2 regions of the Micromonospora sp. NPDC049051 genome follow, and region 1 is predicted to be linked to the other one. Evidence: predicted binding sites of a transcription regulator. Region 1 holds the regulator's gene; the other holds the start of a gene.
The links. The regulator HrcA, encoded in region 1, represses chaperone genes, less so after heat shock. The targets are predictions, from matches to a motif close to GGTTNGCACNCTCNNNNNGAGNGTGCNAACC.
Positions count from the first base shown of each region.

Region 1 (14,778 bases):
CGGCGGAGAAGGTTAGTGCCAAGCGGCGCGAGGGAGATGTGGCGTGAACAGGTGGAAGCGGCTGGCCCCGGTCACCGCCGTCGTGGCCTCGGCCGCGATGGTCCTGGCCGGTTGCGGTGGCTCCGATGACGACAAGGCTGCCGACAACAGCAAGCTCACGGTCTGGATGATGGGCGAGGGTAGCGAGGCGCAGACCAAGTTCCTCGACGGCGTCGAGGCCGAGTTCCGGCAGAAGCACCCGAACACGGACGTGGTGGTCCAGTACATCCCCTGGCTCGAGGCGCCGAAGAAGTTCCAGGCCGCCCTCGCCGGCGGTGAGGGGCCGGACATCACGGAACTGGGCAACACCGAGACCCAGGGCTGGGCGGCGCAGGAGGCCCTGGCCGACGTGACCGACCGGATGAACGGCTGGACCGAGGGCAAGGACCTCCTCCCCGACCTGGTCAAGAACGCCCAGCTCGACGGCAAGCAGTACGGCGTGCCGTGGTACGCCGGTGTGCGCGGGATGTACTACCGCACCGACTGGTTCGCCGAGGCGGGCGTGAAGCCGCCGACCAACTGGGAGGAACTGGTCGCGGCCGCCAAGACCGTGCAGGCCAAGAAGCCCGGCACCTACGGCCTCGCGCTGCCCGGCAACTCCGAGCTGCCCTTCTACTCGTTCCTCTGGGGCGCCGGCGCGGAGATCGCGACGCAGCAGGGCGACTCGTGGAAGTCCGGCTACAACACGCCCGAGGCGCAGAAGGCCGTCAAGTTCTGGACCGACCTGGTGACCGTGCACAAGGTGGCCCCGCCGGCCGCCGCGGGCTGGAACGAGATCGACGCCCGGACCCAGTTCGCCACCGGCAAGGCGGCGATGGCCTTCGGCGGTAGCTGGCAGCAGGGCGCCATCAAGAAGGACAACCCCGAGATCGAGAAGGTCTGGGGCACGTTCCCGATCCCCGGCCCGGACGGCAAGCCGGCGCCCGCCTTCGCCGGCGGCTCCGACATCGCCCTCTGGAAGGACAGCGAGCGGCAGGACCTCGCCTGGGACTACCTGACCGTGCTGCTGAGCAAGAAGAACGACCAGGCCTTCGCCGACAGCCTCGGCTTCTTCCCGGTCTACAAGGACCTGGTCGGTGGCGACAAGTACGCCAACGACAAGATCATGTCGGCGTTCGCCACGACGATGCAGAACACCAAGCTCACGCCGCTCACCCCGAAGTGGGTGGAGGTCAGCCGTACCAAGACGGTGACCCAGGCGATGAACAGCTCGGTCATCAAGGGTCAGAAGACGGTCGAGAAGGCTACCGCCGACGCGGCCGCGGAGATGGAAAGCATCCTCAACTCCAAGTGACCACGCTGACCGAGGCGCCGGAGACGGCCGCCGCGCGGAAGACCTCCGCGCGGCGGCGTCGCCGGGTCGACCGCCTGCCGTACCTGCTGCTCCTGCCCTGCCTGGTGATCATCGGCGTGCTGCTGCTCTGGCCGCTCGGCCAGGTGGTGGTGATGTCCTTCCACCAGCTCAACAACGTCCGCCAGTTGCGCGGCGACCGCGAGTGGCCGTGGGTGGGCTTCGGCAACTACGCCGAGATCCTCAGCGATCCGTTCTTCCTGACGGTGCTGCGCAACACCGTCCTCTTCGCCGTGGCCAACGTCGTGCTCACGATGGTCCTGGGCACCCTGGTCGGGCTGCTGCTCAACCGGCTCGGCAAGCGGATGGCCGCCTTCGTGGCCAGTTGCGTGATGCTCGCCTGGGCCACCCCGGCGCTGACCGGCACGATCGTCTGGAAGTGGATCTTCGACGACACCAGCGGCCTGGTCACCTGGTTGTTCAACGCGCTGCCCGACGGGCTGTCGCAGAGCCTCTTCGGGCGCAGCGACTGGACGGGCTACGGCTGGTTCAACTCGCCGCTGCTGTTCTTCACGATCCTGACGCTGGTGGTGGTCTGGCACTCGTTCCCGTTCATCGCGGTCAGCGTGCTCGCCGGCCTGAAGAGCGTGCCGAGCGAGCTGCACGAGGCGGCCCGCGTCGACGGGGCCGGGCCGTGGAAGGTGTTCTGGAAGATCACCTTCCCGCTGCTGCGGCCGGTCTTCGGCATCCTGATCGTGCTCTCCACCATCTGGGACTTCAAGGTCTTCACCCAGCAGTTCGTGCTGGCCGGCGGTACGCAGGACCGGCCGACGTTCATGCTCTCCATCTACTCGTACGCGGAGGCGTTCTCGCCCCCACCCAAGTACGGTCTCGGCGCCGCGATCGCGGTGATCCTCACCCTGATCCTGCTGGTGGTGACCGGCCTCTACGTCCGCATGGTGCTCAAGCAGGAGGAGGACGCGTGACGCGACGCGGAGGCGGCGGGGGCGCGAAGCGGCTCGCCCTCAACGGCGCGGGGCTGCTGGTGGCGCTCTTCGCCGCGTTCCCGGTCTACTGGATGATCGCGACCTCGCTGAAGCCGAGCTCGGAGATCTTCTCGTCGACCCCCCGGCCGGTGCCCGCCGAGCCGACCCTGGAGCACTACCGGCAGATCCTCACCGGGAACCTGATCCCGGGCGTCACCTTCGCCGACTTCTTCCTCAACAGCGCGCTGGTGGCGGTCTCCACGGTGGTGCTCAGCGGCCTCGTGGCCCTGCTGGCCGCCACCGCGGTGGCCCGGTTCCGGTTCAAGCTGCGCACCACCTTCCTGATCATGCTGCTGGTGGTGCAGATGATCCCGCTGGAGGCGCTGGTCATCCCGCTGTTCCTGATGATCCAGCGGCTCGGGCTCTACAACACCCTGCCCAGCCTGATCCTCACCTACCTCGGCTTCTCGCTGCCCTTCGCGGTCTGGATGCTGCGCGGCTTCGTCGCCGCCGTACCCAAGGAGCTGGAGGAGGCCGCCGCGATCGACGGGGCCAGCCGGGCGCAGACCTTCCGGAAGGTCCTCTTCCCGCTGGTGGCACCCGGACTGGTCGCCACCAGCATCTTCTCCTTCATCACCGCCTGGAACGAGCTGATCTTCGCGCTCACCTTCATCAACGACCAGGAGAGCTACACCCTGCCGGTCGCGATGACGTTCTTCTTCGGCCGTGACGACACCGCCTGGGGCCCGGTGATGGCCGCCTCCACGCTGTTCACGTTGCCGGTGATCGTCTTCTTCCTGCTGGTGCAGCGGCGGATGGTCTCCGGGCTCGTGGCCGGAGCCGTCAAGGGCTGAGGACCGGGCTCACGCCGGCGGCGCGGCGGAGGTGTCCGTCGGGCCGGCTAGGCTGACCGCCATGACGGGCAGGCTGGCTGCGGTGAACATCGGCGTCGTGACCGAGGCGGAGTGGGCGGGCGACGCGAGCGGTCGCAGCGGCATCGACAAACGGCCGGTCGACGGCCCGGTGCTGCTGCGCGTGGACGGCGTGGCCGGCGACTTCATCGGCGAGCGCGCCCACCACGGCGGCCCGGAGCAGGCGGTCTACGCGTACGCCGAGGAGGACGCGTCCTGGTGGGCCGGGGAGATCGGCCGCAGCATCCGCCCCGGCGGCTTCGGCGAGAACCTGACCACGTACGCGGTGGACGTGACGGGCGCCGTGATCGGCGAGCGGTGGGCGGTCGGGTCGGCGCTGCTCCAGGTGACCAAGCCGCGCACGCCGTGCACCACCTTCGCCGGTTTCTGGGGCATGCCCGACCTGATCAGGCGGTTCACGGCGCGGGCGACCCCCGGGGCCTACCTGCGGGTGCTGCGCGAGGGCGAGGTCGGCGCGGGAGATCCGGTCGAGGTGGTGGACCGGCCCGCGCACGGGGTGACGATCGGCGAGGTGTTCCGCGCCATGAGCCTGGAGCCGGAGCTGCTGCCCCGGCTGGTCGACGTGCCGGACCTGCCGGAGAAGATCCGCGACAAGGCGCGCCGCCGCCTCGCCGGCGGGAGCTGACCACCGCCGCCTCGCCTTCCCCGGGCCGACTGCTGCCGTCTCCCCGGGTCGGGCTGGCCGCCGCCTACGGGAACGGGCCCCGTCCCGTGGGGGAAGGGGCCCGTTCGGCGCGCGCCGGATTCGGCTCAGCGCAGCCAGGGCACGCTGCGGTCGAGCAGGCCGCGCTCCTTGAGCTCCTTGCGCAGCGGGATCTCGTCGTCGACGTACCCGTTCCAGTTGATGCCCCAGTAGTTGGCGGTGTGGGTGCCCTCACCGCAGAGCTGGCGCTGCACCGGCGTGCGGTTGGCCCACCACTCGCCGTCCTTGTCGATGTGCAGCTCGTCCAGCGGCCGGATCCACCGGTAGGTGTAGCCGATGAAGAGCATCTTGCGGGTGATGGTCGACAGGTTGGTCGAACGCGAGTGCCACTGGCGGCGGTCGAAGATGAAGGCGTCACCGGGGTTGGCGGTGATCTCCACCGTGCCCTCCGGGTCCGGGTTGTGCACGGAGGTGTCCTCCGGGCGGGGCAGCGAGTTCCACAGGTGGCTGCCCGGGATCACCTTGGTGGCGCCCCGGCCCTTCTCCGACAGGTCGGACAGGACGTAGGCCACCTTGAGCGAGAACATCGGCCGCGGCAGGTTCGGGTCCATCGTCTCCGGGTCGGAGTTCTGCCGGTACCCGTCCTGGTGCCACCCCCAGTAGGGCTTCTCCGGCTCCGCCGCCGGCGGGGTGACGTCCAGGTGGTTGTGGTGCGTGTAGATGTTCCAGCCGGCCAGGCCCCACATGTACGGGAACGCGATCGGGTGGGTCAGCAGGTCGCCGAAGAGCTCGTCGCGCTCCAGGAAGCCCAGCAGGTGCAGGGTGCCGTCCTTGGTGGTGGTGCCCTTCGCCTGCTCCTCGGCGTAGACGCGGTCCACCGCAGCCTCCAGCGCCGCCCGGTGGTCCTCCGTCAGGACGTTGCGCAGCAGGAGGAAGCCCTGCTCGTGGAACTCCTTGCGGTCGGTGTCACTGATCGGTTCGTAACCGGTCCGGTCGCCGTAGTCGAACACCTCGACGTACCCCTCCCCATGAGGCGAATGCATTCCTGGCACAGGCCGCCGATCGTAACGCGCTCATTCCGGGCCGGGACACTGCCGGGCCCGATATGCGACTGCTGTCGGGACCGTGGGGAGCAGTCCGGTGACGCGGAGTCGCGCGCCTGCGCTGCGGCGAGCCTTATCGACTGGAATGCCGGTTTACGCGGTGACTGCCGGTAAAGAGATCAGAGCCACTACGCCTCGGCGAAGACCTCGGCGACCACCCGACCGTCGGCCTGGGCGTCGTCGATGCGGTTCCAGGTGCCACCCCGCGCCGTCCACTCCAGGCCGCCGAAGCGCACCCGCTTCACGCCGTGGTCCTGGGCGTGGGAGACCAGCCAGTGCGCGTACCGCCAGCCCCGGCGCTCGTCGGCGGCCGGGACCGTCAGGCCCGTCAGGTCCGCCGCCGTGCTCGCGCCGGCCAGCCCCCAGTCCAGCGCCAGGCCGCGGGTCAGCGCGTTCGCCGCGGCCTCGCCGCGCATCGCCGGGTCGCGGCCCACCGTGCAGGCGACGGCGCCGGTGGCGTGCCCCACGAGGGCCCGGGTCAGCACCTCGGACTCGTCCGCCCATTTCTGGTACGCCTCGGGGAAGGCCGACCGCTGCACCTTCTGCGCCGCGTCGGTGACCCGCATCTGCTCCCAGCCGCGCACCTTCTTGAGCGCGGCGTAGAACTTGCGGGCCGCGTAGCGGGGGTCGCGGATCTGCTCCGGGGTGCCCCAACCCTGGCTCGGGCGCTGCTGGAACAGCCCGACCGAGTCGCGGTCGCCGCCGGTCAGGTTGCGCAGGCCGGACTCCTGGTAGGCGGTGGCCAGCGCGACGACGACGGCCCGCTCGGGCATCTTGCGCTGGATGCCGATGGCCGCGATCGTGGCCGCGTTGGCCATCTGGTCGGCGTCCAGGGTCACCCGGCCGTCCGCCTGCACCGTGCACGTCCGGCTGGCCAGGGGGAGACGCAGCTCTCCGCCCACCTGCCGGATGACGACCCAGATCCCGACCGCGGCGAGGACGACGAGGACGACGCCGCCCGCCACGACTGCGCGAGTACGCACCCACACCCCCTGATCGACAGTCCGCCAAGCGTACGTCCCCCGTGGCGCCTTCCGGGGCGTCCGACCGGTTCTCCGGGAGCATCGGGCGTGGCACCGGCCGCCCGGCGGGGCGCCGGGGCGGAGTCCGGACGTTCCCGTTTCCCGCCTGGCCTCACCCCGCCCCCGCCCGCCAGCCGTGACCCGCGCAGCCGCCCCGCCGCGTTGTGGCCCCGCGCCGCCCGCTGCCCGCCCTACCGGTCGTCGCGCGCCCTACCGGTCGTCGCCCGCCGTGGCGTCGCCGTCGGCCGGCACCCAGCGCGCCGGCCGCTTCTCCCGGAACGCCAGGACGCCCTCGCGTCCCTCCTCCGACAGGAAGTACCCCGTCGAGAGGGCGGACAGCTCGGCGATCTCCGCCCGCAGGTCCGTGGCGGGCGGTCGGCGCAGCAACTGCTTTGCCCCGGCCAGCGCGTTCGGTGCCCCCCGCACCAGAGAGTCGCAGTACCCCGCAACCGCCGCGTCCAGCCCGGCCGCCGGCACCGCGGCGGTGACCAGGCCGATCTCGGCGGCCCGCCGGCCGTCGAAGGTGTCGCCGGTCAGGTAGAGCTCGGCCGCCGCGCGGGGGTGCAGCCGGGGCAGCACGGTCGCGGAGATCACCGCCGGCACCACGCCGATCCGCACCTCGGTGAAGGCGAACGTGGCCTCCTGCGCGCACACCGCCAGGTCGGCCGCCGCGACGAGGCCGAGACCGCCGGCCCGGGCGGGGCCGGCCACCTTCGCCACCACCGGCTTCGGGCAGTCCCAGACCGCCGCGAGCACGTCGCCGAGCATCCCGGCCGGCACGGTCCCGCTGGCGTAGGCGGCGGCGGTCTCCTTCAGGTCCGCCCCCGAGCAGAAGACCGGGCCCGCGTGGTCGAGCACGATCACCCGTACGGCGTCGTCGGCGACCGCCTCGGCGAGGCCGGCCAGCAGCTGGGTCATCAGCGGCGTGGAGAGCGCGTTGCGGTTGTGCGGGCTGTCCAGGGTGAGCGTGGTCACGCCGCGGGCCGTGGCGGCCCGTACGAGCACGTCGGGAGAGGTCATGGAAGGGCACACTAGTGGCCATGCCCGGCGTCCTTCCAGAAGGCGAAACCGTCCCCGTCGACGGGTCGCTGCCCGCCACCGCCACCCGTGCCGTCGGCGCGCGCGGCTTCGGCGTGTACGTCCACGTGCCGTTCTGCGCCAGCCGCTGCGGCTACTGCGACTTCAACACGTACACCTCAGCCGAGCTGGGCGGCGGAGCCGACCGGGACGCGTACGCCGACACCGTGCTGGCCGAGCTGGCGCTCGCCCGCCGGGTGCTGGGCGACGCCCCACCGCCCCGGGTCGACACGGTCTTCGTCGGTGGCGGCACCCCGACCCTGCTCCCCGCCGACGACCTGGCGCGGATCCTCGACGGCATCGACCGCACCTGGGGGCTCGCGCCCGACGCCGAGGTGACCACCGAGGCCAACCCGGAGTCGGTCACGCCGGAGTCGCTGAAGGCGCTGCGGGCCGCCGGCTACACCCGGATCTCGCTGGGCATGCAGTCCGCCGCGCCGGGGGTGCTGGCGATCCTCGACCGTACGCACAGCGCCGGCCGGGCCGTCGCCGCCGCCCGGGAGGCGCGCGACGCCGGGTTCGACCACGTCAACCTCGACCTGATCTACGGCACGCCGGGGGAGAGCGAGGCCGACTTCGCCGCCTCCCTCGACCAGGTCGTCGCCGCCGGGGTGGACCACGTCAGCGCGTACGCCCTGATCGTGGAGGACGGCACCCGGCTGGCCGGCCGGATGCGGCGCGGCGAGCTGCCGTACCCCTCCGACGACGTCGCCGCGGACCGCTACCTCGCCGCGGAGGCCGCTCTCGGCGCGGCCGGTCTCTCCTGGTACGAGGTGTCCAACTGGGCCCGCGACGAGGCGGCCCGGTGCCGGCACAACCTGCTCTACTGGACGGGCGCCGACTGGTGGGGCCTCGGCCCGGGGGCGCACAGCCACGTCGGCGGCGTGCGCTGGTGGAACGTCAAGCACCCCACGACGTACGCGAAGCGGCTGGCCGGCGGCGGGTCGCCCGGCCTGGCCCGCGAGGTGCTCACCGCCGACGAGGCGCACATGGAGGACGTCATGCTCCGGCTGCGCCTCGCCTCGGGGCTGCCGCTGGACGCCCTCGACGACGCCGGCCGGGCGGGTGCCGCGCGGGCCCTTGACGCCGGGCTGCTGGCGGCCGACGAGCACGCGGCCGGCCGGGCCGTGCTGACCCTGCGGGGCAGGCTGCTCGCCGACGCGGTCGTGCGCGACCTGCTGCCCTGAACCGCGTGCCGGGGCCGGCCGGGGGAGCGGCCGGCCCGGGTCACTTGGTGAAGGCGTAGGTCATCGGGTAGCGGTAGAGCACGCCCTCGTTGGCCTTGACGCCGCCGATGATGCCGAAGATCAGCGGCACCAGCCAGACGAGCATCGGAACGAAGAACAGCACCCCGCAGGTGATCAGCGCGACCACCCAGCTCAGCACCCCGACGATCGCCCAGGTGAGCTGGAAGTTCAGCGCCGCGACGGCGTGCGCCCGGGCCGTCGGCGACTGCTGCCCCCGGACCATCAGCGCGATGAGCGGCGCCACCCAGCCGAGCAGGCCGCCGCCGACGATCACGCCGAGCGGGCCGCCGAAGTGGGCGATCAGGGCCCAGGTCTTGTCGTCGTTGTTGGCGTAGCCGCCCGTCGGCTGGCCGTAGCCGCCAGCGCCCGGGTAGCCGGCCCCGGGCGGGGGGAAGCCGCCGGGCGGGGGGTAACCGCCCGACGGCGGCTGGTCACCGGTGGGCGGCGGATAGCCACCGGGCGGGGGATAGCTTCCCGGGCCGGGGGCCCCGGACAGTGGTGCGGTGGGTTCGGCGAAGCCGGAGGGGCCGGGAAACCCGGACGGGGCGGTCGGGTCCGGCGGAAGGCCAGGATCCCCTGCTCCGGGAGGGCGAGGTGGTTCGGTCATGGAGGTCACGGTAGGGGCAGCCGGCAACTCGGCACCAGCCTGACGTCGTCGACATGTCCGAAAGACCGGGTTCCCGACCACTGGCGGCCGGACCCACGGTCGCTGATCGGACTGGTCGCCCCAGGTCGATCATCGCGCGGGCGGCCCCGCCGACGTAGACTGGCACTCGCTACAGTCGAGTGCCAGCAGCCCGCCCGGCCCCCGCCTGCGGGGGCCGACGAGCGACAGGAGGTGGGGAGGATGGGTCTCGACGACCGCAAGCTCGCCGTGCTGCGCGCGATCGTCGAGGACTACGTCGCCACGCAGGAGCCCGTCGGCAGCAGGGCGCTGGTCGAGCGACACCAGCTGGGCGTCTCGCCGGCGACCGTCCGCAACGACATGGCCGTGCTGGAGGAGGAGGGCTACATCCGCCAGCCGCACACCAGCGCCGGCCGGGTGCCCACCGACCGGGGCTACCGGCTCTTCGTGGACCGGCTGTCCCGGGTGAAGCCGCTCAGTCCGGCCGAGCGCCGGGCGATCGAGCGCTTCCTGGTTGGCGCCGTCGACCTCGACGACGTGGTGCACCGCACCGTCCGGCTGCTGGCGCAACTCACCCGGCAGGTCGCCGTCGTGCAGTACCCGAGCCTGGCCCGCTCCTCGGTGCGTCACCTGGAACTGGTGCCGATCTCCACCACCCGGCTGATGCTGGTCATGATCGCCGACACCGGCCGGGTCGAGCAGCGGCTGGTCGAGCTGCCCGCGCCGATCCCGCCCGACGACGTCACGGACCTGCGCCGGCTGGTCAACGAGAAGCTGGTCGGCACCCGGCTGTCGGAGACCCCGCCGCTGGTGCAGGCGCTGGTCGAGGAGTCGACGCCGCACCTGCGGCCGGCCATGACCACCCTCTCCAGCGTGCTGCTCGAGACGTTGATCGAGCGGCACGAGGAGCGGATCGCGCTGGCCGGCACGGCCAACCTGACCCGAGGCGGGCTGCTCGACTTCCAGGGCTCCCTGCGCCCCATCCTGGAGGCGCTGGAGGAGGAGGTCGTCATGCTCAAGCTCATCGGCGAGGCCGAGCCGAGCACGACCCGGGTGCTCATCGGTGACGAGAACGAGGTCGACAACCTGCGCGCCGCCTCGGTGGTCAGCACCGGCTACGGGCCGGGTACGACCAGCGTCGGCGGCCTCGGCGTGCTCGGGCCGACCCGGATGGACTACCCCGGCACCATCGCCACGGTGCGGGCCGTGGCACGCTACGTGGGCGAGCTGCTGGCCCAGAACTGACCAGTCAGGGCCGACGGCCGGCTCCGGCCGCCGACCGGCGCAACGCGAGACGAACATGAGGACACGGAACGCAGTGGCCAGGGACTACTACGGCATTCTCGGCGTGAGCCGGGAAGCCTCCGACGACGAGATCAAGCGCGCCTACCGCAAGTTGGCGCGACAGTTCCACCCGGACGTGAATCCGGATCCGGAGGCACAGGAGAAGTTCAAGGACATCAACGCCGCGTACGAGGTCCTCTCGGACGACCGGAAACGGCAGATCGTCGACCTGGGCGGCGACCCGCTCGCCCCCGGCGGCGGGGGCGCGGGCGGCCCCGGCGGCCCGGGCGGCGCGGGGCCGTTCGTCGGCTTCCAGGACATCATGGACGCGTTCTTCGGCGGCGCGGCCGGCGGCTCGCGTGGCCCCCGGCCCCGGACCCGGCCCGGCGCCGACGCGATCCTGCGGCTGGAACTGGACCTGCACGAGACCGCGTTCGGCGTCGAGGCACCGATCACCGTCGACACCGCCGTGCTCTGCACCACCTGCTCCGGCGCCGGCACGGCGGCCGGCACCCACCTGGCCACCTGCGAGGCGTGCGCCGGCCGGGGCGAGGTGCAGTCCGTGCAGCGCACCTTCCTCGGTCAGGTGGTCTCCGCCCGGCCGTGCACGGTCTGCCAGGGCTACGGCACCACCATCCCGCACCCGTGCCCGACCTGTGCCGGGGACGGCCGCGTCCGCACCCGGCGTTCGCTGACCGTCAAGATCCCGGCCGGTGTCGAGGACGGGATGCGCATCCGGCTCGCCCAGCAGGGCGAGGTCGGTCCCGGCGGCGGCACGGCCGGCGACCTCTACGTGGAGATCCACGAGCGGCCGCACGACGTCTACTCCCGCAAGGGCGACGACCTGCACTGCCGCGTCACCGTGCCGATGACGGCGGCGGCGCTCGGCACCCGGCTCACCATCAAGACGCTGGACAGCGAGGAGACGGTCGACGTCAAGGCCGGCACCCAGCCGGGCAGCACGCTGCGGCTGCGCGCCCGGGGTGTGCCGCACCTGCGCGGCACCGGCCGGGGCGACCTCTACGTCCACCTCGACGTGCGCACCCCCACCAAGCTCGACGCCGACCAGGAGCGGATGCTGCGCGACTTCGCCAAGACCCGGGGCGAAGAGGTGGCCGAGCTGACCAAGCAGGGCGGCTTCTTCTCCCGGATGCGCGACGCCTTCAACGGCCACGCCTGACGGAGTTCGGGTCGCCGCCCACAGTCGCGGCGGCCCGCCCGTTCACCGTGCCGGCCTGCCCGTTCACCGGGACGGCCCGCCCGCCTGTGCCAGCGCCCGCCTGCTCGCACCTGGCGGCTCGCCTGCCTGTCGGCCCCTCCCGGGCTCACCGCCCCGGCGCCCGCCGGGGCGGCTAGCCTGATCGTCGTGTCCGCGCCGCTGTTCCTGGTCGACCCGCTGCCCACCGACGACCGGCTGACCCTCGACGGTCCCGAGGGGCACCACGCCGCCACCGTGCAACGGCTGCGCGTCGGCGAGCGGCTGCTGCTCGCCGACGGCCGGGGCGGCACGGCCGCCGCGGTGGTCACCGCCGTCGGCCGGGGCACCCTCGATGTCGAGATCACCTCGCGGGGGTACGTCGACGCGTCCGTCCCGCGCCTGGTGGTGGTGCAGGGCATCGCCAAGGGCGACCGGGGCGAGCTGGCCGTGCAGGCGATGACCGAGGTCGGCGTGGACGAGATCGTGCCCTGGGCGGCCGCCCGTTCGGTGACCCAGTGGCGCGGCGACCGGGGCGTACGGGCGCGGGAGAAGTGGGCGGCGACCGCCCGGGAGGCGGCCAAGCAGGCCCGCCGTGCCTGGCTGCCCGTGGTCGCCGGGACGCCGGACGAGTCGACGACCCGGGTGGCCCGCCGCATCTCGGGCGCCGCCGCCGCGTTCGTGCTGCACGAGGAGGCGCAGGAGCGGCTGACGAGCGTCGAGCTGCCCACCGCCGGGGAGATCGTGCTGGTCGTCGGCCCGGAGGGCGGCATCGCCGACGCGGAGCTGGACGCGTTCCGCGCCGCCGGCGCCCGCCCGGTCCGCCTGGGCCCCTCGGTGCTACGCACCTCCACCGCCGGCGTGGCGGCCCTAACGGTCCTCGCCACCCGCCTGAACCACTGGTAGCCCCCGCGCCGCCCGCCCCGTCCGCGCGCCTCCGTCCGGGCTGCCCGCGCCCCCTGTCAGCGGGCCTCGCGCCGCCGCCCGCCGCGTCGATCATGCAGTTCTGGTGGGCAGGAAACCCCTTTTCGGCCTTTTTTTCGGGCACCACAACTGCATGATCGCGGGGGACAGGGCAGGGAAGGCCGGCGGGGGTGGGGTGGGGTGAGGGCTGTCAGCTGCGGAGGTAGGAGGCGCCGTTGAGGTCGACGATGGTGCCGGAGGCCCACTCCGCCTGCGGGGAGGCGAGCCAGTGCACGGCGGCGGCGATCTCCTCTGGGCGGGCCACCCGGTTGAACGGGCTCTGCGCCCGGATCGCGGCACCTCGTTCTCCGCTCAGGTGTTCGGTCGTCATGTCGGTCTCCACGAAGCCCGGCGCGACCGTCGCGATCGTGATGCCGTACGGAGCGAGGGCCACCGCGAGCGACTGCCCCAGCGCGTTCAGCCCCGCCTTGCTCGCCCCGTACGCCGGCTGCTCCGGCTCGCCCCGGAAGGCTCCCCGGGAGGAGACGTTGACGATCCGCCCGCCCCGCGCGCGCATGTGCTGCGCGGCGCACCAGATGACGTTGCCGGCGCCGGTCAGGTTGGTCTCCAGCACCTGCCGCCACTGCGCGCGCCACTGCTCGTAGGAAGCGCCGAAGACCGGGTGCGGGGCATCCCGTTCGCCGTACACGCCGGCGTTGTTGACCAGCACGTCCAGCCCGCCGAGCAGGTCGGCCGCCTCGTCCACCATGGCCCGTACGGCCTCCGGGTCGGTCAGGTCGGCGCGGACCACCACGTGTCCCTCACCGGGCAGTTCGGCGCGCAGCCCCTCGGCCAGTTCCGCGGAGTCCCGGTGGTGGATCGCCACCCGGTCGCCGCCGGCCGCGAACGCGGTCGCCACCGCCCGCCCGATGCCGCGCGAGGCCCCCGTCACCAGTACCGCCCGTGAAGTCACGCCGGCCATCATGCCTGGCCGGCCCCCGCCTCGTGCGTCGGCCCCCGCCTCGTGCGTCGGCCCCGCCTCGTGCGCCGGCCTGTCCGCCGCGTGCCGGCCCCCGCCCCGGCCCGAGCCCGGCCTGTCCGGCGTGCGCCGGTTCCGCGCGGGCGCGCCGGCCTGTCCGTCGTCAGCAAGGAACCGCCCTCCGCCGGAGGCGTCGACAGGGGGCCCTTCCTTACACTGCCCCGATGGGAACCGACTGCCTCTTCTGCCGCATCGTCGCCGGGGAGATCCCGGCCACGATCGTCCGGGAAACCGCCACCACGCTCGCCTTCCGCGACATCGACCCGAAGGCGCCCGTGCACGTCCTGGTCATCCCGAAGGAGCACTACGCCGACGTGGCGACGCTCGGCCAGGGCGATCCGGGGCTGGCCGGGGAGGTGCTCGCCACCGCCGCCGCCGTGGCCGAGGACGAGGGGCTGCTCGGTGACGGCTTCCGGCTGATGTTCAACACCGGCGCGTACGGCGGCCAGGAGGTCTTCCACGCGCACGCGCACGTGCTCGGCGGGGCGCCGCTGGGCCCGATGCTGGCCCGGAACCTCGCGTGACGGTGGTCGCCGACCGGCTGTCGCGGATGGTCCGTACGGTCCAGGCGCAGGCCCGGGTGCCGGCGGTGTCGGCGGCCCTGCACCGGGCGGACCGGCCGCTCTGGACGTGCGCCGTCGGCGGCACCGGCAACGACACCGAGCTGGGGCCGGGCACCCGCTTCCGGATCGGCTCGGTCACGAAGACGTTCACGGCCGTGTTGACGCTCCAGTGCCGTGATGACGGCCTGCTCGACCTCGACGACCCGCTGGGCCGGCACCTGGACCTGCCGGCCCACGGCGAACTGACGGTGCGCCGGCTGCTGTCGCACACCGCCGGCCTGCAACGGGAACCGTACGGCGACATCTGGGACACCCTGCGCGCGCCGGACATCGACGGGCTGGTCGCCGACCTGGCCCGGGCCGAGCGGGTGCTGCCCCCGGGCCGCCGCTACCACTACTCGAACCTGGGCATGGCGCTGCTCGGCCGGCTCGTCGGTCACCTGCGGGGCGGCACCTGGGCGGACGTGCTCGGCGAGCGGGTGCTCACCCCGCTGGGGCTGGCCGCGACCTCGGCGGTGCCCGGGCCGCACGCCGCGACGGGCTTCCTGGTGGACGCCTACTCCGACGAGGCGCGCCCCGAGCCGCCGACCGACTTCGGGGCGGTCGGCCCGGCGGCGCAGCTCTGGAGCACCGCCTCCGACATGGCCCGCTGGGCGGCCTTCCTCGCCGATCCGGCGGCGCTGGACCCGGCCGGTGCCGTACTCGCCCCGGCGACGCTCGACGAGATGCGCTGGCCGGCGACGGTCACCGACGAGACGCTCTGGGCCGGAGGGTTCGGGCTGGGGCTGATCCTGGTGCCGCAGGGTGAGCGGATCATGCATGTCGGCCA
Region 1 covers NZ_JBICTL010000011.1:49,463-64,240, forward strand. The annotation lists gene ACGFIR_RS29730 (sugar ABC transporter substrate-binding protein) at 44-1,333, shown strand; gene ACGFIR_RS29735 (carbohydrate ABC transporter permease) at 1,330-2,316, shown strand; gene ACGFIR_RS29740 (carbohydrate ABC transporter permease) at 2,313-3,170, shown strand; gene ACGFIR_RS29745 (MOSC domain-containing protein) at 3,232-3,873, shown strand; gene ACGFIR_RS29750 (phytanoyl-CoA dioxygenase family protein) at 3,999-4,934, opposite strand; gene ACGFIR_RS29755 (hypothetical protein) at 5,123-5,983, opposite strand; gene ACGFIR_RS29760 (enoyl-CoA hydratase-related protein) at 6,227-7,036, opposite strand; gene hemW (radical SAM family heme chaperone HemW) at 7,057-8,280, shown strand; gene ACGFIR_RS29770 (DUF4870 domain-containing protein) at 8,321-8,947, opposite strand; gene hrcA (heat-inducible transcriptional repressor HrcA) at 9,188-10,210, shown strand; gene dnaJ (molecular chaperone DnaJ) at 10,284-11,429, shown strand; gene ACGFIR_RS29785 (16S rRNA (uracil(1498)-N(3))-methyltransferase) at 11,616-12,350, shown strand; gene ACGFIR_RS29790 (SDR family NAD(P)-dependent oxidoreductase) at 12,559-13,320, opposite strand; gene ACGFIR_RS29795 (histidine triad nucleotide-binding protein) at 13,551-13,910, shown strand; gene ACGFIR_RS29800 (serine hydrolase domain-containing protein) at 13,907-14,778, shown strand, end outside.

Region 2 (14,778 bases), on a different contig from region 1:
GGCTGCGGCTGCTCGCCGTCGGCTGGGAGGACCTGGCCGACCGCCGCCAGAGCCGCGTCGACGTCGCCCGGCTGGAGGCCCGCCTGGGCCAGCCGCACCGGTCGACCGTCCCCGCCCAGCGCAAGATCGCCTGAACCGGCCGCCCGCGAAGACCACCCGACGCCGCGTCCCACCCGGGGACGCGGCGTCACGGCGTTCCCGGCTGTCAACGGACCACCGTTCCCGACGCGCGCGTGCCCGGCCGTCACGTCGCGGGCGGATGGTCGCGCAGACGGGCGGCGGTCACGCCAACGGGCTGGTCGCACCGGTGGGCGGTGGTCACACCAGCGGGCAGTCGCATCGGCCGGCGGTGGTCACGTCGCGCGGGTGGAAAGGCGTCGGGGCGCACCGTCACACGGACGGTGCGCCCCGACTAGGCGTACGGCTGGGTCAGAAGCCCGGGCCGTGCTGGTGGCCGTGGCCGTGGCTGTGGCCGTGACCGCCGGCGGCGGCCGGCTCGGCCTTCTCCGGCTTCTCCACCACGAGGCTCTCCGTGGTGAGCAGCAGACCGGCGATCGACGCGGCGTTGGTGACCGCGTTGCGGGTCACCTTCACCGGGTCGACGATGCCGGACTTCGCCAGGTCGACGTACTCGCCGGTGGCGGCGTCGAGGCCGTGGCCCCAGTCCTTGCCGGCGACCTTCTGCACCACGACGTAGCCGTCGTGGCCGGCGTTCTGGGCGATCCAGCGCAGCGGCTCGACCAGCGCCTTGCGCACGATCGAGACACCGACCTTCTCGTCACCGGTGAAGCCGAGGTCGTCGTCGAGCGCCGGCAGGATCTGCACCAGGGCGGCGCCACCGCCGGGGACGGTGCCCTCCTCGACCGCGGCCTTGGTGGCGGCGATCGCGTCCTCGATGCGGTGCTTGCGCTCCTTCATCTCGACCTCGGTCGCGGCGCCGACCTTGATGACCGCGATGCCGCCGGACAGCTTGGCCAGCCGCTCGGCGAGCTTCTCCCGGTCCCAGTCGGAGTCCGAGGCCTCGATCTCCTTGCGGATCTGCGCGACCCGGTCGGCGACCTCGCTCGCCTTGCCGCCGCCGTCGACGACCGTGGTGTTCTCCTTGTCGACCACCACGCGCCGGGCGGTGCCGAGCACCTCCAGGCCCACCTGGTCGAGCTTGTAGCCCAGCTCGGGGGCGACCAGCTCGGCGCCGGTGAGGATCGCCATGTCCTGGAGCATCGCCTTGCGCCGGTCGCCGAAGCCGGGGGCCTTCACCGCGCAGACCTTGAGGGTCTTGCGGATCGAGTTGACCACCAGCGTCGACAGCGCCTGGCCGTCGACGTCCTCGGCGATGATCAGCAGCGGCTTGCTGTTCTGGAGGACCTTCTCCAGCAGCGGCAGCAGCTCCTCGATCGCCGAGATCTTCTGGGTCGTGATCAGGATGTACGGGTCCTCCAGGACCGACTCCTGCGACTCCATGTCGGTGACGAAGTTCGGCGAGATGAAGCCCTTGTCGAACTGGAGACCCTCGGTCACGTCCAGCTCGGTGTGCAGGGCGGAGCCCTCCTCGACGGTGATGACGCCGTCGCGGCCGACCCGCTCCATCGCCTCGGCGATCAGCTCGCCGATCGTCGCGTCCTGCGCGGAGATCGTCGCGACGTGCGCGATCGACTCCTTGTCGGCGACGTCGACCGCGCGGCCGAGCAGCGCCTCGGAGACCTTGGCGGCCGCCGCGTCGATGCCCCGCTTGAGGCCGGCCGGGTTGGCGCCGGCCGTGACGTTGCGCAGGCCCTCGCGGACCATCGCCTGGGCCAGCACGGTGGCGGTCGTGGTCCCGTCGCCGGCGACGTCGTTGGTCTTGGTCGCCACCTCCTTGACCAGCTGCGCACCGAGGTTCTCGTAGGGGTTGGTGAGCTCGATCTCCTTGGCGATGGTCACGCCGTCGTTGGTGATCGTGGGCACACCGAATTTCTTGTCCAGGACGACGTTGCGCCCGCGCGGGCCGAGGGTGACCTTGACCGCGTCCGCGAGGGCGTTGACACCGTGCTCGAGCAGGTGCCGGGCGTCGTCCGAGAAGCTCAGGATCTTCGCCATGAATGTCCCTTCGAAGCGTCGTCGCCCCGGCCCGGCGAGCCGGACCGGGGCGACGACACTGATCGGTTGCTTACTTCTCGATGACCGCGAGGACGTCGCGGGCGGAGAGCACCAGGTACTCCTCGCCGGCGTACTTGACCTCGGTGCCGCCGTACTTCGAGTAGAGGACGGTGTCGCCGACCTTCACGTCGACCGGCACGCGGTTGCCCTTGTCGTCGATCCGGCCCGGGCCGACAGCGAGGACGGTGCCCTCCTGCGGCTTCTCCTTGGCGGTGTCGGGGATCACGATGCCGGAGGCGGTGGTGGTCTCGGCCTCGTTCGCCTGGACCACGATGCGGTCCTCGAGCGGCTTGATCGCAACCTTGGTCGCGGTAGTCACGGGCATACCCTCCCGGGTACTTGGTTTCGTTACCGGCCGGCATGCCGACCAGCGTCAATCTGCCACATGCCACCGGGCGGGGCCGTCGTCGCGGGTGCCGGTCCGCCTGGCGTTCAGCGCCCGGGTCACGGGACCCGGAAGCTGGCACCCTCGGGGTGAGAGTGCTAATCGCAGGTTATTCCTCGGCTAGCACTCCGTCAAGGAGAGTGCCAACCCGCCGGCCGGCGCGTCGCGTCCGCCGACCACAATGAGCGGGTGGACCTCGACCAGTTCGCCGCTCTGCGTACGCCCGTGGGGTCGGCCGCGCTCGACGCCGCCGCGCGGGTGGCCGGCGGCGATCCGCTGACCGCGGCGGCCGCGCTCCGCTCGGCCGGACTGCCGGCCGGGCTGGCGGCGGCCGCGCTCACCCAGGCCGAGCTGCGCCGCCGGGCGGTCGGCAAGTTCGGGCCGACGGCGGCCGGGATGTTCCTCACCCGCGCCGGTCTGGAGCAGGCCACCCGCGGTGTCGTCGCGGCGCGGCGGGCCGCCCGGCTGCGGGCCGCCGGGGTGCGCACCCTGGCCGACCTCGGCTGCGGCCTCGGCGCGGACGCGCTCGCCGCCGCCCGCGCCGGCATCCGGGTGTACGGCGTGGAGGCCGACCCGGTGACCGCCGCGATGGCCGCCGCGAACGCCGAGGCGGCCGGGCTGGCCGGGTTGTTCACGGTGGAGTGCGGCGACGCCACGGCGTTCGACGTGGGCCGCGTCGACGGGGTGTTCTGCGACCCGGCGCGCCGGAAGGCGGGCACCGGGCGGCGGATCTTCGACCCGAACGCGTACTCCCCGGCCTGGGACTTCGTGGTCGGGCTGGCCGAGCGGGTGCCGTACACCGTCGTGAAGGTGGCGCCCGGCATCGACCACGCGCTGATCCCGCCGGGCGCGGAGGCGGAGTGGGTCAGCGTCGACGGAGACCTGGTCGAGGCGGCGCTGTGGTGCGGCCGGCTCGCCGAGACCCCTCGCCGAGCCACCCTGCTGCGGGGCAGGGAAGGATCCTCTGTCGACGCTGCCGGCAACCGTCAGTTGACCGGCACCGGCGACGTCGAGGCCACCGTCGGCCCGGCGCGCCGCTTCCTGTACGACCCGGATCCGGCGGTGGTCCGCGCGCACCTGGTCGCGGAGCTGGCGGACACGCTGAGCGCGACGCTGGCCGACCCGAGCATCGCCTACCTCTACGCGGACGCGCCGACGCCGACGCCGTTCGCCCGCTGCCTGGAGGTCACCGACGTGCTGCCGTTCTCGCTCAAGCGGCTGCGGGCGCTGCTGCGGGAGCGCCGGGTCGGGCGGGTGGAGATCCTCAAGCGCGGGTCCGCACTTGAGCCGGAGAAGCTGCGGCGGGACCTGCGGCTGGCCGGGGGCGAGGCGGCCAGCCTGGTGCTGACCCGGGTGGCCGGCGCGCCGACGGTGCTGGTCTGCCGGCCGGTCGGGTGACGCGCATTTCGGCTCGCGGGTCGCGCCGCCCGGGGTTAGCTTGTCGGTCATGGCGGGACAGGGCACTCCGGCGACCGCGCTGCTGACGAAGCGGAAGATCGCCCACACCACCCATCCGTACGACGTCTCCCCCGCCGCGCCGAACTACGGCGCGCTGGTCGCGGCGGCGTTGGGGGTGGCCCCGGAGCGGGTGTTCAAGTCGCTGGTCGCCGAGGTCGACGGCGCGCTGACCGTGGCGGTCGTGCCGGTGACCGGGGAGCTGGACCTCAAGGCGCTCGCCGCGGCGGTCGGCGGCAAGCGGGCCGCCATGGCCGACCGCGCGACCGCCGAGCGGGCCACCGGCTACGTGCGCGGCGGCATCAGCCCGCTCGGCCAGCGCCGACGCCTGCCCACGGTGCTCGACTCGTCGGCGCTCGACCATCCCACCGTGTACGTCTCGGCGGGCCGGCGCGGCCTCCAACTCCAGCTCGCCCCGCAGGATCTGGTGGCGCTCACCGGCGCGGCCACGGCGCCGCTGTCCACCCGCTGAGCTGCGCCACCGCCGCCGTTCCCCGGGAGCGCTCCCGGGTCCGGCGACGGCCGGGTGTCAGGGACGTTGCTGAATTGTTACTGCCGACAACAAACTCGTCACCTCGGCACTCTTGTGCCCACAGCGTGACGCGGAATACGTTGCCGGACACAACAAACCAACATCATCCCCCACCCCCCGAAAGGACCCTGCAGATGCGCAAGGGCTTCCTCACCTTCGCCGCCGTGGGCCTGCTGGCCGCCGGCAGCCTGGCCGCGTGCGGCGACGACTCCGGTTCCGACGCTGGCGGCTCCACCGAGAAGAAGCCGAAGATCGGCGTGATCCTGCCGGACAGCAAGTCCTCCGCCCGCTGGGAGGGCGCGGACCGCAAGTTCCTGGAGGAGGCGTTCAAGGCCGCCGGCGTCGACTACACCATCCAGAACGCGCAGGGCGACAAGACCGCGTTCCAGACCATCGCCGACCAGATGATCACCAGCGGCGTCACCGCCCTGATGATCGTCAACCTGGACTCCGGCACCGGCAAGGCGGTACTCGACAAGGCCAAGTCGCAGGGCGTCGCGACGATCGACTACGACCGGCTCACGCTGGGCGGCTCGGCCACCTACTACGTCAGCTTCGACAACGAGGTCGTCGGCAAGCTCCAGGGCGAGGGCCTGAGCAAGTGCCTGACCGACAAGGGCGCCAAGAACCCCGTCGTGGCCTACCTCAACGGCTCGCCGACCGACAACAACGCCACCCTGTTCAAGAACGGGTACGACTCGGTGCTCAAGCCGAAGTTCGACTCGAAGGAGTACACCAAGGGCCCGGACCAGAACGTCCCGGAGTGGGACAACGCCCAGGCCGCCACCATCTTCGAGCAGATGCTCACCCAGACCGGCGGCAAGATCGACGGTGTGCTCGCCGCCAACGACGGCCTCGGCAACGCGGCCATCTCGGTGCTGAAGAAGAACAAGCTCAACGGCAAGGTCCCGGTCACCGGCCAGGACGCCACCCCGCAGGGCCTGCAGAACATCCTCGCAGGCGACCAGTGCATGACCGTCTACAAGGCGATCCGGGACGAGGCGAAGGCCGCCTCGGACCTGGCCATCGCGGTGGCCAAGGGTGACAAGAAGGAGACCGGCCAGGTCGTCAAGGACCCGGAGGGTGGCCGGGACGTCCCGGCGGTCCTGCTGACCCCGAAGCTGATCTTCAAGGAGAACGTCAAGGACGTCATCGCCGACGGCTTCGTCACCAAGGACGAGGTCTGCGCCGGGGCGTACGCCAAGCTCTGCGCCGACGCCGGCATCAGCTGACCCGTACCCGATCCACGCGCACGCCGCCCGGCACGGACCCTGTGCCGGGCGGCGGTTCGCGCCGGACGGGATCCGAGACCTCCCGCCACCTGAAGGAGACCCCCGTGTCCGCAACCCCCCTGCTGGAACTACGCGGGATCGACAAGAGCTTCGGTCCCGTCCAGGTCCTGCGCGACGTCGCCTTCACCGCCCACCCGGGTGAGGTGACCGCGCTGGTCGGCGACAACGGCGCCGGCAAGTCGACCCTCGTCAAGTGCATCAGCGGCATCCACCCCACCGACGCCGGTGAGTTCCACTTCGACGGCCGGCCGGTGACCATCAACAGCCCCCGCGACGCCGCCGCGCTCGGCATCGAGGTCGTCTACCAGGACCTCGCGCTCTGCGACAACCTCGACATCGTGCAGAACATGTTCCTCGGCCGGGAGAAGCGCAGCGGCATCGTGCTCGACGAGCCGACCATGGAGCAGATGGCCGCCGACACCCTCGCCGGGCTGAGCGTACGGACCGTGAAGTCGCTGCGGCAGCACGTCTCCAGCCTCTCCGGGGGCCAGCGGCAGACCGTGGCGATCGCCAAGGCCGTGCTCTGGAACAGCAGGCTCGTCATCCTCGACGAGCCGACCGCCGCGCTCGGCGTCGCGCAGACCGCCCAGGTGCTGGAACTGGTCCGCCGGCTCGCCGACAACGGGCTGGCCGTGGTGCTCATCTCGCACAACATGAACGACGTCTTCGCCGTCTCCGACCGGATCGCCGCGCTCTACCTCGGCCAGATGGTCGCCCAGGTGAAGACCACCGACATCACCCACTCGCAGGTGGTCGAGCTGATCACCGCCGGCCGTTCCGGCGGGCTCGGGCTCGCCGCCGAGCCGGGCAACGGCGGCAACGGGCACGGCGCGGAGCCGGCCGGCAGCAACCCAGGAGGCGTCCGATGAGCACCAGCGTCGTACGGAAGGAGGGCCCGGCGGCCGTCACACCGCCGCCCACCCTCGGCGGCCACGTCCGCAACTACGTCAGCCGGGTCCGGGGCGGCGACATCGGCGCGCTGCCCGCCGTCCTCGGCCTGGTCGCGCTCTGCACGATGTTCTCGATCATGCGGCCGTCGTTCCTCACCGCCGGCAACTTCGCCAACCTCTTCACCCAGGGCGCCGCGGTCACGCTGATCGCGATGGGGCTGGTCTTCGTCCTGCTGCTCGGCGAGATCGACCTCTCCGCCGGCTTCGCCAGCGGGGTCTGCGCCGCCATCCTCGCCAACGTCGTCACCGTGCTCGGCTACCCGTGGTACGTGGCCGTGCTCGCCGCGATCGTCACCGGCGTGGCCATCGGCACCGCCCTCGGCTTCCTGGTGGCGAAGATCGGCATCCCGTCCTTCGTGGTGACCCTCGCCGGGTTCCTCGCCTTCCAGGGCATCGTGCTGATGCTCATGGAGGAGGGCACCAACATCTCGGTCCGCGACGAGGTGCTGGTAGCCATCGCCAACCGCAACCTCCCGCCCGTACTCGGGTGGATCCTGGCCGCCGTGGCGGTCGCCGGCTACGCGGCCGTGCAACTGCTCCGGCACCGTACGCGGGCCGCCCGCGGGCTGACGACCGACCCGGTAGCGGTCGTGTTCGCCCGGATCGGCGGGCTGGCGCTCATCCTCGGCGCGGCGGTCTTCATCCTCAACCTGGAGCGCAGCCGCAACGTCGTGATCAGCTCGCTCAAGGGCGTGCCGATCGTGGTGCCGATCATCGCGCTGCTGCTGGTCTTCTGGACCTTCGTGCTCCAGCGCACCAGCTACGGCCGGCACGTCTACGCGGTGGGCGGCAACAAGGAGGCGGCGCGCCGGGCGGGCATCAACGTGGACCGGATCCGGATCTCGGTCTTCGTGATCTGCTCCTCGATGGCGGCCGTCGGCGGCATCGTGGCCGCCAGCCGGGCCAACTCGGTGGACCCCAACACGGGTGGCAGTAACGTACTGCTCTACGCGGTCGGCGCGGCGGTCATCGGAGGCACCAGCCTCTTCGGCGGCAAGGGCCGGGTGCTCGACGCCGTACTCGGCGGCGCGGTCGTCGCAGTCATCGACAACGGGATGGGCCTGATGGGATACAGCTCGGGGGTGAAGTACGTGGTCACCGGCGTGGTGCTGCTGCTCGCCGCGAGCGTGGACGCGTTCTCCCGCCGGCGCTCCGCCGCCACCGGCAACCGCTGAACAGCCGACACCGGAAGTGACGACGGCGATGCGCGCGGGACCCAGCCAGGACGAGATCCGCCGGCAGAACCTGGGCGCGTTGCTGCGGTACGTGCACGTGCACGGAGCCACCACCCGTGCCGAGCTCACCACCACCCTGGGGCTCAACCGCAGCACCATCGGCGCGCTGACCGCCGACCTGGCCGGCGCCGGGCTGGTCAGCGAGGCGACGCCGAAGGAGACCGGCCGGGCCGGGCGACCGTCGCTGGTCGTCCGGCCCGAGTCGGACCGGGTGCACGCGTACGCGTACAGCATCGAGGTCGACCGGCTGCGGGCCGCGCGGGTCGGTCTCGGCGGCGCGGTGCTCGACCGCCGGGAGCTGGACCGCCCCCGGGGCCTGACCGCCGCGGAGGCCGCCCCGCTGCTGGCGGGGGCCGTCAAGGAGATGCGGCAGAGCGCGCCGGCCGACGCCGTCTGCGTCGGCGCCGGCGTCGCGGTCTGCGGGATGGTCCGCCGCGACGACGGGCTGGTCCGGTTGGGCCCGACCACCGGCTGGGTGGACGAGCCGATCGGTGCGGCGCTCGGCGCCGAGCTGGGCTGCGACGTGCCGGTCACGGTCGGCAACGTGGCCGACGTGGCGGCCTTCGCCGAGCACGCCCGGGGCGCGGCGGCCGGCTGCGACAACGTCATCTACCTGTACGGGGACGTCGGCGTCGGCGCCGGCATCATCGCCGGCGGGCGGCGGCTGACCGGGCACGGCGGTTACGGCGGCGAGGTCGGCCACATGGTGGTCGTCCGCGACGGCGCGCCCTGCGAGTGCGGCTCCCGGGGCTGCTGGGAGACCGAGATCGGCGAGTACGCGCTGCTGCGCGCCGCCGGCCGCTCCGATGCCCGGGGCCGCGACGCGCTGCTGGCCGTCTTCGACGCCGCCGACCGGGGCGACCTGCGGGCACAGACGGCGGTACGCCAGGCTGGCGACTGGCTCGGCTTCGGGGTGGCCAACCTGGTCAACATCTTCAACCCGGAGATGGTCATCTTCGGCGGCAGCATGCGCGACCTCTACCTCGCGTCGGCCGCCCAGGTACGCAGCCGGCTCAACTCGGTCGCCCTGCCGGCCTGCCTGGAGCACGTCCGGCTACGCACCCCGAAACTCGGCGACGACGCGGCGCTGATCGGCGCCGCCGAGCTGGCCTTCGAACGCCTGCTCGCCGACCCCCTCGACGCCGGCTGACCGCCCCCCTGCGATGCCCGCGACCGGCGAGCCCTCGACGCGACTCGGCGGCGAGCCGGCGACCGCCCCGGCCCGCCCCGGCCCACCCGGCCCGCCTCGGCCCGGCGCACCGGAACAGCGGAGTGCCACCGGCGAGAGCGGCCGGGCCGGGCGCGGCGCGGGCGGCGGCGGCAGCGGGCCGGTGAACCGAACGCTCGGCCTGTCCGTACCAGAGCGCGGGCGGGCGAGGGCGCAGGCGCTGCCCGCCCCGGACCCGTTCGCCACCGGACCGAGGAGGCACCACGGACATGGCACCGCTCAGATCCGCCCGTCGCCCACGGGGACACCGCGGTCCCCGCCTGGCGGTGCTGCTCGTCGCCGTCGCCGCCGGGCTCGGAACACTGCCCGGCGTGGCCGCCGCCGCGCCGGGCGGCCAGCAGCTCAACGCGGCCGACGCCGCACTGCTCAACGGGGTGCGCCTGGCCGGACTCTGGGAGATGCCGGCCGGGCAGATGGCCGCCGAGAAGGGCCAGAGCGCGAAGGTGCGCGAGATCGGCGCCGGCATCGCCACCGAACACGAGGAGTTGGACCGGCTCACGGTCGCGGCGGCCAACAAGCTCGGGGCGAGCATCCCCAGCGAGCCGACGGCCGAGCAGAAGGGCTGGCTGACGGAGATGCAGAACGCCTCCGGCGCCCGCTTCGACCAGGTCTTCGTCACCCGGCTCCGGGTCGCCCACGGCAAGATCTTCCCGGTCATCGGGGCGGTCCGCGCCAGCACCCGCGACCCGGTGATCCGCAAGCTCGCCGACGACGCCAACCGGTTCGTCCTGCACCACATGCAGATGCTGGAGAGCACAGGCCTCGTACGCTGGCCGGAGCTGCCGCCGGCCGCCCTGCCCGCGCCCGGCGACGACAGCCTGCTCGCCGCCGCCTCCGCCAACTCCGGCCCGCCGATCGGGGTCAGCAGCACGGTGGTGTGGTTGGTCTTCCTCGCCGCCCTCGGCACGGGCGGCATCGCCACGTACCGCATCCTGCGCCGCACCTGACCGCCGCCGTCCTTCGGCGGGCCGGTCCCGCTGCTGTCTCGGCGGCCCTGCTGGTGCCGGCGCTGCTCGCTGCCCTGGCGACTCACGGCGGGCAACCTGACCACTGACATGACTTCAAGTAGTCATCGCGGGCGTTTCCGCGTCGCCGCCGGCCACCTGCCTCGCCCCCTTTGCTCTGCAGCCATCCACGCACCGGCTACAGCCGGTGGCTGGTGCGTCGGCGGCTGCAGAGCAAAGGGGGCGCGGGGTGAGTCGACCCGCCCGACGGCTCCGCGAAGAAACCGCTGGTCAGGAGGCACGGTGCCGAAAACGGCGTCGCTCGCGCTCCAGGGTCCGGCGAAAGTGACTACCGTGCGTGAGAACAAGGCCCTCTCCTCGGCCTCGTTGCGGTGAGTAATCACCCGGGCCGCCCGTCCGGGGCGGCGACCACCACCACCGTTCCGGCCCCGCTCGGCGGTCGCACCGCTAGTCGTTGGCCTCCGGGCCCAGCAGGCGGATCTCCTCGACGTCGAGGACCGCCTGCAACTCGCGCAGGACGATGTCGTCGATCTCGTTGGTGTCCCGCAGCCTGGTGATCTCGCGCCGCTTGTGTTCGAGCACGGCGAGCCGCAGCCGCCGGTCGAGTTCCCGGGCCCGCTCGGCCGAATGGTCGTCGTCGGTGGAGCGGGCGTCGTCGAGGTGCTGCTCGTAGTCCGCCCGGAGCCGGTCCACCGCCTCCGGTCCCGCGCCGATCCGGTCGGCGACCTCGGGCAGCACCGCCAGCGCGGCCTCGGCGGCCCGCCTCCGGGCCAGCCGCAGCTCACCGAGCCGGCGGGTGTCGCCGACCAGCCCCGCCCACCCGACGACTGCGGGCAGCGTGGTGCCCTGGACCAGCATCGTCAGCAGGATGACCACCGCGGTGGTGAAGATGATCAGGTCACGCCCGTGCACGGGCGTGCCGGTGGGCGTGGTCACCGGCACCGCGAGGGCGGCCGCGAGGGAGACCGCGCCCCGGAACCCGGCCCACCCGGCCGCCGTACGCACCCGCCAGTTGACCCGCTCGTCCTGCTGCGCCGCCCGGCGGTCGACGACGAGGAAGGCGAAGGCCGCCAGGTGGATCCACAGCATCCGGGTCAGCACGACCACGCCGGTCACCACCACCGCGATGGTCAGGGCCCGCGTCACCGACAGGCCGGTCACACTGCGCAGGGCGCGCGGGATCTGCATCCCGAGGAGTACGAAGAGCCCACCGTTGATCAGGAACGTGGTGAGGTCCCAGAAGCCGAGCGCCAGCACCCGGGATCGGGCCCGGATGACCCGGGGAGCGGCGTACGACAGCATGAGGCCCGCGACCACCACCGCCAGGACGCCGCTGGCCTGCACGAACTCGGCGAGGAGGAACGCGACGAACGGCGTGAGCACGCTCAGCGCGCCCTCACGCAGCGGGTCGTCGAGGCGCCGCCGGAGCAGGATCACCAGCCCACCGACCAGCAGGCCCGCGGCGACGCCACCGACCGACGCGAGGACGAACCGCTCGGTCAGCCCGAGCAGCCCCGGCTCGGTGCCGCCCACGATCAGGCCCAGCCCGACGGAGAAGAGCACCAGGGCCGTACCGTCGTTGATCAGGCTCTCGGCGTGCAGGGTGGTCAGGATCCGGCGCGGCATCCGCTTGGCCAGGCCGGCGACCGCCGCCGCGTCGGTCGGCGCGAGCACCGCGCCCAGCACCCAGGCGGCGGCCGGGTCGACGCCGAACCGCTGCGACACGAGCGACACCGCGACCATCGTCGCCACGACCAGCCCCACGGCGAGCAACGTGATCGCGAGGAGGTTCGTGCGGATCTCGCGGAGGCTGGTGGTGATGCTCTCCTTGTAGAGGATCGCCGGCAGGAACAGCAGCAGCACCACGTCGGGCTCCAGCACCACGTGCGACAGCGGCGGCAGGAGCGCGAGCAACGCGCCCATCGTGATGAGCAGGACCGGAGGCGCGACGCTGTACCGCCCGCCGAGGGTCGTGCCGACCAGCACCGTGACGCCCAGCACCACGATCAGTTCGAGACCACCCACGTCGCACCCCCGTCACCGGCCGACGCCGTGGTGACGGGAGCGCGCCGGTCGCCTGCCGCTTCACCATCGTGGTACGGCGGTCCGGCGCGGCACCCTCGAACCCGGAAACAGGCACCCCGTCCGCCGGCAGCAACCGCGACGGCCCGGACACGACGCGCCGCGCCGCGCCGCGCGTCAGGAGGCGGTGCCGTGCCAGGAACGCCAGAGGGCCGCGTAGGAGCCGTCGGCCGCGACCAGCTCGTCGTGCGAGCCGATCTCGGCGATCCGGCCGTCCTCCACCACCGCGACCCGGTCGGCGTCGTGCGCCGAGAAGAGGCGGTGCGCGATGGCCACGACCGTACGGCCCGCGAGGACGGCCGCGAGGGAACGCTCCAGGTGACGGGCGGCACGGGGGTCGATCAACGAGGTGGCCTCGTCCAGCACCAGGGTGTGCGGGTCGGCCAGCACCAGCCGGGCCAGCGCCAACTGCTGCGCCTGCGCGGGCGACAGCGGATGACCGCCGGCGCCCACCGTCGTGTCCAGCCCGTCGGGCAGCCCGTCGGCCCAGTCGAGCGCGTCGACGGCGGCCAGTGCCGACCTCACGGCCGCCTCGTCGGCACCCGGTCGCACCATCGCCACGTTCTCCCTGAGCGTGCCGATGAAGACGTGGTGTTCCTGGGTGACCAGGGCGACGTGCGTACGCAGTTCGGCCAGGGGCAACTCGTCGAGCCGCCGACCGGCCACGGTGACCGAGCCGGTACGGGGCGCGTGCACCCCGGCGAGCAGCCGCCCGAGGGTGGACTTGCCGGCGCCCGAGGGACCCACCATGGCCAGCTTCTCCCCCGGCTCCGGCACCAGGGTCACGCCGTGCAGCACGTCCCGGCCCTCCCGGTACGCGTACCGGACGTCCCGGGCGGCGAGGCGCCGGTCCCCCGCTGGCGGAGGACCGGCCGGGCCCGGGGAACCACCAGCGGGCGGGGCCGGTGCGCCGACAGGCGGGGCCGGTGCCCCGGGCGGCGGGTCGGCGTCGGCCACCCCGAGCAGGCGGGCCATCGAGGCGCCGCCGACCTGCAACTCGTCCAGCCAGGAGAGCAGCCGGTCGACCGGGTCGATCAGTTGCTGCACGTAGAGCGTGGCGGCGGTGACCTCGCCGAGGCTCACCCAGCCCTTCAGGTAGAACCAGCCGCCGATGATCAGCGTGGCCACCACCGGCAGCACATAGCCGATCTCGGCGATCGGGAAGAACACCGTACGCAGCCGCAGGGTGTAGCGCTCGGCCGCGTACGACCGACGGATGTCGGCGTCGGTGCGGGCCCGGCGGCGCGCCTGCTGCCGCAGCGCCTCCGTGGTCCGCGAACCCTCGAACGTCTCGCTGATGCCGTCGGTGATGTCGGAGTAGGCGGCGTTCTCCCGCAGGTAGCCGTCCGGGGCGCGGCGCAGGTACCAGCGGGTGCCGGCCCACAGCAGCGGCACCGCGAGCAGGCAGGGCAGCGCGAACAGCGGATCGACCAGGAGCAGCGCGCCGACGATGAAGCAGCCGGTGACGACCGCGATCAGCGTCTCCGGCACCGCCAGCCGGACCGTCCTCGACAGGGCGGAGACGTCCCGGGACGTCCGGGTGAGCAGGTCGCCCGTGCCGGCCCGTTCCACGGTGGCCAGCGGCAGCGTCAGGATCCGGTCGACGAACTCCTCGCGCAGCTCGGCCAGCACCCGCTCGCCGAGCCGGGCCGACGCCAGGTGGGCGAAGCGGACCAGCACCGACTGCACCAGCACGAAGCCGGCGATCAGCAGGGCGACCCGGTCGACGGTGACGCCCGACGTGCCCCGGGAGATCCCCTCGACCAGGTCGCCGAGCAGCCACGGCGCGACCAGGCCGGCCGCGGCGGCCAGTGCGTGCAGGCCGAGCGCGACCCCGAGCGCCCTCGGGTGCCGGCGGACGAGCGTGTGGGCGTAGCGGCGCACCTGGCGCGCGTCGGCGACGGGCAGCTCGGCGGCCATCAGTCCTCCCCCCGGCTGACCGTCGCCCGGTAGCGCGGCTCGCCGTCGAGCAGTGCGGAGTGCGGGCCCTCGGCCACCACCTTGCCGTCCTCCACGAAGATCACGTGGTCGGCGCGGTGCAGCACGAGCGGGCTGGTGGTGCAGACCAGGGTGGTCCGGCCCGCCCGGGCCGCGCCGAGCCGGTCGGCGATGCGGGCCTCGGTGTGCGCGTCCACGGCGCTCGTGGGCTCCACCAGCAGCAGGGTCTCCGGGTCGGCGACCAGCGCCCGGGCCAGCCGCAGCCGCTGCTGCTGGCCGCCGGAGAACTCCCGGCCGCGCTCGGCGACCGCGCTGTCCAGCCCGTCGGGCAGCGCCTCGACGATGTCGGTCGCGCTCGCCGCCGCCAGCGCCGCCGCGATCGCCGCGTCGTCGGCCCGGTCCCGCGGGTCCAGCTCCGCGCGGAGCGGGCCGGTGAACAGGTGCGCGTCGTTGTCGGCCACCAGGATCCGCTCCCGCACCGTCGCCAGCGCCACCTCCCGCAGCGGTACGCCGTGCAGCGTCGCGTCCGAGTCGGCGTACCGGCCGAGGCGGTCCACGATCGCCACCGCGTCCTCGGGTG
Region 2 covers NZ_JBICTL010000004.1:432,270-447,047, reverse strand. The annotation lists gene ACGFIR_RS18870 (WhiB family transcriptional regulator) at 1-134, shown strand, start outside; gene groL (chaperonin GroEL) at 430-2,076, opposite strand; gene groES (co-chaperone GroES) at 2,147-2,461, opposite strand; gene ACGFIR_RS18855 (methyltransferase domain-containing protein) at 2,711-3,919, shown strand; gene ybaK (Cys-tRNA(Pro) deacylase) at 3,969-4,448, shown strand; gene ACGFIR_RS18845 (sugar ABC transporter substrate-binding protein) at 4,643-5,740, shown strand; gene ACGFIR_RS18840 (ATP-binding cassette domain-containing protein) at 5,845-6,669, shown strand; gene ACGFIR_RS18835 (sugar ABC transporter permease) at 6,666-7,925, shown strand; gene ACGFIR_RS18830 (ROK family protein) at 7,954-9,135, shown strand; gene ACGFIR_RS18825 (DUF4142 domain-containing protein) at 9,423-10,160, shown strand; gene ACGFIR_RS18820 (Na+/H+ antiporter) at 10,626-12,203, opposite strand; gene ACGFIR_RS18815 (ABC transporter ATP-binding protein) at 12,378-14,180, opposite strand; gene ACGFIR_RS18810 (ABC transporter transmembrane domain-containing protein) at 14,180-14,778, opposite strand, start outside.
Region 2: a site for HrcA is predicted at 2,595-2,625, ahead of groES (co-chaperone GroES). Genes of this name have one in related genera too.